Regions from separate parts of the Arthrobacter sp. 10T416 genome, predicted to be linked through region 2. Evidence: riboswitches for the same ligand, from Rfam matches in the RefSeq annotation. Region 2 holds a riboswitch; each other region holds the start of a gene.
What was found. Region 2 has a riboswitch for S-adenosylmethionine ahead of AC1DBE_RS13380 (bifunctional o-acetylhomoserine/o-acetylserine sulfhydrylase). Riboswitches for the same ligand answer to the same signal wherever they lie in the genome.
Positions count from the first base shown of each region.

Region 1: linked by a shared signal. The riboswitch ahead of AC1DBE_RS04120 (aminotransferase class V-fold PLP-dependent enzyme) and the one ahead of AC1DBE_RS13380 (bifunctional o-acetylhomoserine/o-acetylserine sulfhydrylase) in region 2 are both predicted to bind S-adenosylmethionine.
Region 3: linked by a shared signal. The riboswitch ahead of AC1DBE_RS14100 (MFS transporter) and the one ahead of AC1DBE_RS13380 (bifunctional o-acetylhomoserine/o-acetylserine sulfhydrylase) in region 2 are both predicted to bind S-adenosylmethionine.

Region 1 is NZ_JBFTHI010000002.1:38,133-41,399, reverse strand. It holds gene AC1DBE_RS04125 (class I SAM-dependent methyltransferase) at 1-496, opposite strand, end outside; gene AC1DBE_RS04120 (aminotransferase class V-fold PLP-dependent enzyme) at 581-2,011, opposite strand; SAM riboswitch class IV at 2,045-2,158, opposite strand; gene hisN (histidinol-phosphatase) at 2,248-3,060, opposite strand; gene rsgA (ribosome small subunit-dependent GTPase A) at 3,130-3,267, opposite strand, start outside.
Region 2 is NZ_JBFTHI010000013.1:21,541-24,807, reverse strand. It holds gene AC1DBE_RS13380 (bifunctional o-acetylhomoserine/o-acetylserine sulfhydrylase) at 1-1,275, opposite strand, end outside; SAM riboswitch class IV at 1,337-1,452, opposite strand; gene AC1DBE_RS13375 (VOC family protein) at 1,604-2,242, shown strand; gene AC1DBE_RS13370 (isopenicillin N synthase family dioxygenase) at 2,346-3,267, opposite strand, start outside.
Region 3 is NZ_JBFTHI010000014.1:51,892-55,158, reverse strand. It holds gene acs (acetate--CoA ligase) at 1-1,111, opposite strand, end outside; SAM riboswitch class I at 1,119-1,208, opposite strand; gene AC1DBE_RS14105 (CoA-binding protein) at 1,351-1,776, shown strand; SAM riboswitch class I at 1,875-1,964, shown strand; gene AC1DBE_RS14100 (MFS transporter) at 2,051-3,267, shown strand, end outside.

The sequences.
Region 1 (3,267 bases), on a different contig from region 2:
GGACATCGCCGGCATGCATGATGCGGGAGAGCCGGTGTACCCAGGGCACGGAGGTGTCGAGCTGGTTCCAGATCAGGCCGAGGACCCCGTGCGGGCGCAGGATCCGCGCGGCCTCGGTGCTGGCCAGCAGGGGATCGCACCAGTGCCAGGCCTGGGCCACGGTGACGAGGTCGAAGGCGTCTGCCGGCAGGCCGGTACGTTCGGCGGTTCCCTCGACGGCGGCGACTCCGGGCAATGATGCGCGCAGTTGTTCCAGCATGTCCGTTGACGGGTCGATGGCCACGGTCCGGAGGCCGCGCCGGACCAGCAGCGCCGTGAACTTGCCCGTCCCGGCGCCGAGGTCGGCGGCGTCGCTGGCTCCGGCGGGTATCAGCCAGTCGGCGGAATCAGCCGGGTAGCCGGGCCGCACCCGGTCGTAGTGTTCCCCGCCGTCCTGGAAGCTTTGGCCGAGCTCCTGCCGCCGCTGGTGCTGCAGTTTTGGGCCCCCGCGTGCCACGTGTCGTCTCCTCCGGCAGCTTGAATTTGGTACCTACCGAATTTACCGCACGCGGGGGCCCGGCGCTTGCGGCCGGCGCTGGTGTCAGTCCAGCGTGCAGGGCGCCGCGCCGGCCGTGCCCGGGGTGTTGGGTGCCCAGTGCGGATAGCTGCGGGTGTCGTTGGCCGGGACCCAGCGGCCCGCGTCCACCACGTAGTCCCAGCCGAGCCCGTTGCGCCGGAGCTCCTGCAGCCCGGCCAGGAGCCGCTGGGCGTCGTCGAGGCGGGACCCGAGGCCAAAACTGGCACGGAGTGACCCGGCCGGCAGGCCCAGCCGTTTCAGCAGCGGGTGGGCGCAGAACCGGCCGTCGCGCAGGCCGATGCCATGCTCCGCCGAGAGGTAGGCGGCGACCAGGCCGGCGTCGTACCCGGCCACAGAGAAGTTGACCACGCCGATTGTTCCGGGCCCGTTACCGGCGGCGGTGTCCTCGAAAATGTGGTGGACGCTCACGCCGTCGATCCGTTCCAGTCCCTCCACCAGGAAGGACCGGATGGCGTCCTCGTGGGCGTGCCACTGCACGTCGTCGAGCGCCTCGATGACCTGGCTGGCCCGGGCCAGGGCAGCAGCCCCCAGCACGTTCGGGGAGCCGCCCTCGTGGCGCGCCGGTCCCGTGGTCCAGCTGACGGAGTCGAGCCTCGCGTCCCGCACGGCGCCGCCTCCGGCCAGGTGCGGGGTTCCGGCGTCGAGCCAGTCCGGGCGGCCCACCAGCACCCCGGCGCCGAACGGGGCGTAGAGCTTGTGGCCGGAGAACGCGAGGTAGTCGACGTCGTCCGCGCTGATGTTGATCCGGCGGTGCGGGGCCAGTTGGGCGGCGTCGACGGCGATCCGGGCGCCGAACTCGTGCGCCAGGGCGGCGAGCTCGCCGATGGGCAGGATCTCGCCGGTGACGTTGGACGCGCCGGTGACGGCGAGCAGGCTCACACCGCCGCGGGCGAGTTCCTGGCGGAGCCGCGCCACGGTGCCGGCCAGGGTGGGGGCCGCGACCACACTGCGGTGCGGGACGTTCTGCCAGGGCAGCAGGTTGGCGTGGTGTTCGATATCGAGGTAGAGCACCTCGCCGGTAGGGCGTCCGTCAGCCGCCGGGAGGCAACCGGCCAGGAGATTCAGGGAGTCGGTGGTGTTCCGGGTGAAGATCACCGAGTCGTCCGCACGGCCGCCCACAAAGCCTCGGACAATGTTCCGGGCGTTTTCGTAGACCGAGGTGCTGAGCTGCGAGGCGTAGCCTGCGCCGCGGTGGACGCTGGCGTAGTAGGGCAGGATCTCGTTGAGGTAGGCGGAGACCACGGACAGGGCCGGCGCCGACGCGCCGTAGTCCAGGTTGGCGTAGCGGACGTGGCCGCCCTGGATCAGGGGCGCCTGGATTTCAGCGCCGGACACGGCGGACAGCGGCCTGCGGGCGGCGTCGAACCGCGCGTCGGCCGGCACCGGGGCGCCGGCGGAAGAGGTGGGGTGGGTGGAAATGGTGGCAGTCGTCATGGGACCTCGCTTGAAAGGACCCCGCTCACAGGGGATCCGCGCTTGCCGGGTCCGCTCCGGACCGGCCAGGTCGTCACCCGGGGCACCCCGCCGCGAATGGAGGGTTGCCGGCCAGCAAACCGGGGTTTAGCGCTGGCACTCGTGACCTGGTTCGAGCCTAGGACATGGCGTGCCGCCCGGGAAAGGGAGGTCCGGAATGTGAAGCGTTGTGTTACGGCTGCCTGCCGCGGAGCGGGCTAGAGGAGGTCGTCGAGACCGGGGTTCAGGCGCTTGAGGACTTCCGAATGCAGGATGGAGTTCGTGGCGAGCGCGTTCCCGCCGAACGGGCCATCCTCGCCTTCCAGCGAGGTGAAACGCCCGCCGGCCTCGGTCACGATCGGGACCAGCGCCGCCATGTCGTAAAGGTTGAGCTCGGGTTCGCAGGCGATGTCCACGGCACCCTCGGCCACCAGGCAGTAAGACCAGAAGTCGCCGTATGCGCGGGTGCGCCAGACTTCCTCGGTGAGGCCGAGGAATTCGTCCAGATTGCCGCGCTGCTTCCAGCCGCCCAGGCTCGAGTAGGACAGCGAGGCGTCTTCGAGGCGCGAGACGTTGGAGACTTTGAGCCGGGTGGCGGCGGCCAGGGACCGGCCCATGTAGGCGCCGGCGCCTTTGGCGGCCCACCAGCGCTTGCCCAGGGCCGGGGCGCTGACGACGCCGACCACCGGCTCGCCCTCGTCCACGAGAGCGATCAGGGTGGCCCAGACGGGGACGCCGCGGACGAAGTTCTTGGTTCCGTCGATGGGGTCGATGATCCAGCGGCGCGAGCCGTGGCCGGAGCTGCCGAACTCCTCGCCCAGGACCGCGTCGCGCGGCCGGGAGCGGGACAGCTGGCCACGGATGGCTTCCTCGGCGGACTTGTCCGCGTCAGTGACGGGGGTGAGGTCCGGCTTCGTTTCGATCCGAAGGTCGAGCGCCTTGAAGCGGCTCATGGTCTGGGAATCTACGGAATCTGCCAGTACATGGGCGAGGCGCAGGTCATCGTTGTAGCTCGAAGCGGGTTGGCTCATGCCTCCAAGCTACCGTCAAAAAGCTCCCGGGACCGGGAGGCCACGTCGCTGCCGGCCGGGCGGACCCTGTTAGGAGACGCTGCCCAGCTCCTTGGTTTCCTGTGCTTCCATGCGCGGATCCGTGCCGAGGAGCCGGCGCAGGGAGGCAAGGCGCGCAGGGCCGGACGGTCCGGCGTGGCCGCCCTGCACCCAGGCGTCCACGCCGCA
Region 2 (3,267 bases):
GAGGATGTCGTCGATGTGCTCGAGGCCCACCGAGAGCCGGACCAGCCCGGGATTGACGCCTGCCACCGCCTGCTGCTCCGGCGAGAGCTGGCTGTGGGTGGTCGACGCCGGGTGGATGACCAGGGAGCGCACGTCGCCGATGTTCGCCACGTGGGAGTGCAGTTCCAGGGCATCGACGAACCGCTTGCCGGCCTCCGCTCCCCCGGCGAGGTTGAAGGCGACGACGGCGCCGGTTCCCTTCGGCCCGTACTTGCGGCCGCGCTCGAACCAGGGGCTGGACGGCAGCCCGGCGTAGGCGACGGATTCGACGTCGTCCCTGGCTTCCAGCCATTCGGCCACGCGGGTGGCGTTCGCGACATGCCGCTCCACGCGCAGGCTCAGGGTTTCGATGCCCTGGGCGATCAGGAAGGCGTTGAACGGCGAGACGGCGGAGCCGAGGTCGCGCAGCAGCTGGACGCGGGCCTTGAGGATATAGGACAGGTTCGCGCCCAGTGCCCCGTCCGCCCCCAGGTCCCGGGCGTAGACGAGGCCGTTGTAGGTAGGATCCGGGGTGTTGAAGCCCGGATAGCGGTCCGGTTCCTTGCCGAAGTCGAAGTTGCCGGAGTCGACGATCACGCCGGCGATCGCCGCACCGTGACCGCCGAGGTACTTGGTGGCCGAGTGGACCACAATGTCGGCACCCCATTCGATCGGACGGATCAGGTACGGGGTGGAGAGTGTGTTATCCACGATCAGCGGGACGCCGGCCTGGTGGGCCACGTCCGCGATACCCTCGATGTCCAGCACGTCCTGGCGGGGGTTGGAGACCACCTCGCCGAAGAACAGTTTGGTATTCGGCCGCACGGCGTCCCGCCACTGGTCCAGATTGTCGGGGTCCTCGACGAAGGTTACTTCGATGCCGAACTTCTTCAGCGAGTGGGCCAGCAGGTTGTAAGTTCCGCCGTACAGGCTGGGACTGGCCACCACGTGGTCGCCGGCCTCGGCGATGTTGAGGATCGCGAAGGTCTCGGCGGCCTGGCCGGAACTGAGCAGGAGCGCCCCAAGGCCGCCTTCCAGGCTGGCTACGCGCTGTTCGACGGCGTCCTGGGTGGGGTTTCCGATCCGGGTGTAGATGGGCGCGAGTTCGGCGAGCGCGAAGCGGTTGGCGGCGCTTTCGGCGCTGGGGAAGACGAACGACGTCGTCTGGTAGATAGGCAGTGACCGGGCGCCGGTGGCAGCGTCCGGCTCCTGGCCGGCGTGGATCTGGCGGGTTTCAAAGGACCAGGCGTTGGACATCGGAGTGCTCCTTGTTACTGGGCGCAGCCCGACTCCGGCCTCGGGGCCGGGACGGCGCTGGCAGCCGCGCTTGCCCGCCGGCGGGCGCCGGTGGGCCAGGTCTTCACCCGGGGCACCCCGCCGCGTTTGGAGGGTTGCCGGCCAGCAAGCCGGGGCTTGATGCTGGCGCTCATGACCTGGATTCAGTCTAGGAAGCGGTCCCGGCGGCAGGATAGGTTTGTGACGAAAATGAAGAACGACGGCGTGCGCAGGGCTCGGAAAAGGACATCCCATCTGAGTTAGGACACCCTAAGCTGAGAGCTCCATCACAAAGTGCCAAGATGATGGCATGCGCATGGATCACGTCTCTTACGCCTGTGAACAGGATGGCCTGGCTGCCACCACCGAACGTATCGCCTCGGCCCTTGGGGTCGAGGCCGTCAAGGGCGGAGTCCACCCCCGGTTCGGGACCCGCAACATGATCATTCCGCTCGCCGGGCACAAGTACCTTGAGGTCGTGGAGGTCCTGGACCACCCGGCGTCGGACAAGGCACCCTTCGGCCAGGCCGTCCGGGCACGCTCGGCGGCCGGCGGGGGCTGGATGGGCTGGTGCGTCGAGGTCGACGACCTCGGCCCGTTCGAGGAACGCCTGGGCCGCGCGGCCGTCAACGGCAACCGCAAGTTCCCTGACGGACGGGAACTTGTCTGGAAGCAGATCGGCATCCTCGGCCTGATCGCCGACCCGCAGGTGCCCTACATGCTCAAGTGGGAAGGCGATCCGGCGCTGCACCCGTCCAACGCCTACGAGAGCAGCGTCAAGATGTCTGCGCTCACCATCGCCGGTTCCGCCGAGCGGGTCACCGAGTGGCTGGGTGAACCGGTGGGCAAGCCGCTGGAGGACGTGGACGTCAACTGGCTCGCCCCGCACGGGACGCCGGGGATCCTCTCCGTCACGTTCGAAACGGATTCCGGCGCCGTCACTATCTGACGGTTTCCCCTACACTTCGGCCGCCAGCAGCGGGTGCCAATGATGCCACCCACCGCTGGCGGCCGAATTCCTTTAAGCCGCTGGTCCCGGTGCTGGTCCCGGCTCAGGCCTTCAGCAGGTCCGGGTGGTGCACTTCCACCACGTTGGGGTGTGCCCGCAGCCGGTAGCGGAGGGCGTTGTCGCCGTAGGTCTCCAGGATCGGACTGTTGGTGGGGTCCACGGACAGTCCGCGGGCCTGGGCCTGGAATTCCGGGCTGACGGCCAGCCGGGGCATGGTGGCGTCCAGGGCCGGGTTATAGAAGAACGGCAGGGAGATCCGGTCGGTGCCGCGCAGGGGCGAAATCACCCGGTGCAGCGTGGCCTTGAGGTACCCGTTGGTGGCCAGCTCGAGCATCTCGCCGATGTTGACGACGAACGTGCCGGGCACCTGGGGCGCGTCGATCCATTTGCCCTGGTATTCGACCTGCAGGCCGCCCTTCCCGGGCTCGACCAGGAGCAGGGTCAGGACCCCGCCGTCGCGGTGGGATCCCACACCCTGCTTGGGCTCCGGATCGGACTCCCCCGGGTACCGCACGATCTTCAGCAGCGGGAAGGCCCGCGCGGCAAATGCGGCGTCGAAGGTGTCCTCGGGCGCTCCGAGCGAGACGGCGAGGGCCCGGAGCAGGGAAAGCGAAATTTCACTCAGGCGATCGGTCCATTCGGTCACGACCTCCTGCATGTCGGGCAGTCCGTCGGGCCACAGGTTGGGTCCCTCGAGCCGCCAGTAGTCGGCGACGCCGGGCCCGGGCTCCACGGCGTCGCGCTCAACGCCGATGTCGATCTGCTCGCGCCAGTCGACGGCGCCGTCGGTGATCTCGCCGCCCACGCGGGTGTAGCCGCGGAACTGCGGGCTGTGGACGTTCTCGATGGCGAGCTTCTGGTCCTCGGGGAGGGCAAAGAAGCGCCGGGAGACGTCCAGCATGGCATCGGTGAGTTCCTGGGGGACGCCGTGGCCGGAGAGGTAGATGAAGCCGACCTCCCGCATG
Region 3 (3,267 bases), on a different contig from region 2:
TGGGCGCGGTGTAGTACTGCGTCACCCCGTAGCGTTCGATGATTTCAAAGTGCCGGCCCGGGTGCGGGGTGTTGGGGGTGCCCTCGAAGATCACCTGCGTGGCGCCGTTGGAGAGCGGGCCGTAGAGCTCGTAGGTATGCGCCGTAACCCAGGCCAGGTCCGCCGTGCACCAGTGGACATCCCGGTCGCGGAGGGCAGGGTCCGGGTTGCTGAAGAGGTGCTCGAAACTCCAGGACGCCTGGGTGAGGTAGCCCCCGGAGGTGTGGACCAGGCCCTTCGGCTTCCCGGTGGTCCCCGAGGTGTACATGATGAACAGCGGCGTCTCGGCGTCGAAGGCCTCGGCGGTGTGGGCATCCGACGCGGCGCCGACGGCGTCGTGCCACCAGACGTCGCGGCCCGCGGTCATCGGGACCGTGTCCAGCTCACCGGCCGGGGTGGTCCGGTTGACCACCAGGACGTGTTCGATCGCGTTCGTGCCGGCGACGGCGGCGTCCGCGTTGGCCTTAACCGGGACGGCAGCTCCCCGCCGGAACTGGCCGTCGGTGGTGACCAGCAGCTTGGCGCCGGTGTCCTCCACCCGGAACCTCAGGGCCTCCGCGGAGAACCCGCCGAAGACCAGGGAATGGATGGCACCGATGCGGGCCACTGCCAGGGTGATGATCACGGTCTCGGGGATCACGGGCAGGTAGATGACCACCCGGTCGCCCTTGGCGATGCCGAGGTCCAGCAGGGCATTGGCAGCCTTGGCCACCTCACGCTGCAACTCGGCGTACGTGACAGTGCGGCGGTCGCCGGGCTCGCCCTCAAAGAACAGGGCCACCTTGTCCCCGCGTCCCGCCGCTACATGGCGGTCGACGCAGTTGTAGGCGACGTTGAGCTTGCCGCCGTCGAACCAGCTGATCTCCGGGCCGTGGCCGGCCGCGGGATCGGCCGGGACCCGGCGGTAGGCGGTGTGCCAGGGTTTGGTTTCGCCGGCGGCCGGCTGAGCCCAGTCGAGACGGAGCGCCTGGGTTTCCCAGAACGCCACAGAATCCGGCTCGGGCGTGGCCGCCGCGCCCGCGCCCGGGACCCGGACGGGAGCGGGCAGGGTGGACGTGGTTTCAGGGGTCATGTGCAGCACTCCATCGGTCCTGGCAGTAGCACCCTCGCCGTGGCGGGGGTTGCTGCGGCTTCATAGGTCCAGGTCCCTCAGCCGCTCGGGATGGTCACTACCTACTAGAACCGAGATGCACGATTCTGCAAAATCCAGCCACACGTTGCTGTAATATTCACTGGCGCTCCTGATGTGGTATCAAAATCAGTCATTTATTCGACAATCGTGCGCGCCGGGCGCAGGAGTAGGGTTAATGCATGGTCCACGTTAACGATCCGGCAGTCATTGAGCGCCTTATGCGAACCAAGGGCACGTGGGCGGTGGTGGGCCTGACCACCAATGAATGGCGGTCGGCCTTTGAGGTCTCCTTGTACGTCCGCGACCGTATGGGCATGGACATCATCCCCGTCAACCTCCCGGGCGACGACGTCCACGGGGAAACTGGGTACCGGTCCCTGGCGGAGATCCCCGCCGCGAAACACCCGATCGACGTCGTGGACTGCTTCGTCAACTCCGGGAAGGTGGGCGCCGTCATTGATGAGGCCATCGCCATCGGCGCCAAGGCCGTCTGGCTGCAGCTGGGCGTCTTCGATGACGCCGCGGTTTCACGCGCCACGGCCGCCGGACTGGACGTCGTGGTCAACGAGTGCCCCGCCCGGCTGGGGTGGCGGATAGGCCTCTAGCGGCGCACCCAGCACCTGCCGCACGGCGCAACGGGAGTCGGTTACAAAATGTGACCGACTTTTTCCGTATTCGCCGCCTGCCGTGTGAGATGGACTCGTAACCATCCCGAGCGGCTGAGAGATCTGGCTCTGTGACGCCGCAGCAACCCCCTCATTGAGGACGGTGCTACCGCCAGGACCGATGGAGAAGGCGCCGTCTTCCGCTCGGATTTGCGGCCCACGCGGCTTGAATCCCGGAAGCAGCGCTTTCCCGGCATACGCCAGGAGACCGCATATGAGTACTGAAACCCGCCCGCAGAAAATGACCGGGAAGGTGGCCGTTGCCAGCTTCATCGGCACCACCATCGAGGGGTACGACTTCGTCCTGTACGGCCTGGCCGCAGCGACCGTCTTCGGCCCGCTGTTCTTCGCCCCGGCCGCCCCGCTCGTGGGCACCATCGCAGCCTTCGCCACCTACGCCGTCGGCTTCGTCGCGCGGCCGATCGGCGGCGTGCTGGGCGGGCACTACGGCGACAGGATCGGCCGGAAGAGCGTGCTCGTGGCGTCCCTGCTCCTGACCGGGCTCGCGACCACGGCCATCGGGCTCCTGCCCACCTACGCCCAGCTCGGCTGGGTGGCGCCGGCGCTCCTGCTCCTGCTGCGCGTGGTCCAGGGCATCGGCTACGGGGCCGAATGGGCCGGCGCGGCCCTTATGACCGTCGAGCACGCGGCGCCGAAGAAGCGCGGACTGACCTCCAGCGCCACCCAGCTGGGCCCCACCTCCGGGATGCTCCTGGCCACCGGCGTCCTGCTGGTCCTGGAAAACTCCCTGAGCGACGAGCAGTTCCTGGCGTGGGGCTGGCGCGTCCCGTTCGTCGCGAGCCTCCTGCTGGTGGCCGTGGGCCTGGTCATCCGGCTCTCGGTCGAGGACAGCCCGGAGTTCAAGCACGTCCAGACGGTCCAGACCGTCGCGGCCCGCCCCGTGGTGGAGAGCTTCAAAACCCACCCCCGCCAGATCCTGCTGACCACCGGCCTCCGCATCGCCCAGAACGCGTTCTACTACGTGTACACCGTGTTCATCCTGACGTACCTGACCCAGGTGCCCGGCACGGACCGGAACACCGGCCTGACCGCCGTCCTGGTCGCCTCCGCGCTGGGCCTTGTCACCGTGCCGCTATGGGGCGCCCTGTCCGACCGGTTCGGCCGCCGCTCGGTCTATCTCTTCGGCGCCGTGGCCAGTGCTGCGGCGATCATCCCGTTCTTCTGGCTCCTGGACACCGGCAACATCCTGCTGATCATCCTCGGCGTCGTCGTCGGCCTCAACATCGGCCACGACGCCATGTACGGCCCGCAGGCGGCGTTCTTCTCCGAGCTGTTCAGCACCCGCGTCCGGTTCAGCGGCGTCTCCATCGGCTACCAGATCGGTTCCGTGCTCGGCGGCGGCCTGGCGCCGCTGGTGGCGACGGCCCTGCTGGCGGCCGGCGGCGGAAACCCGGTCTGGGTAGTCGTTTA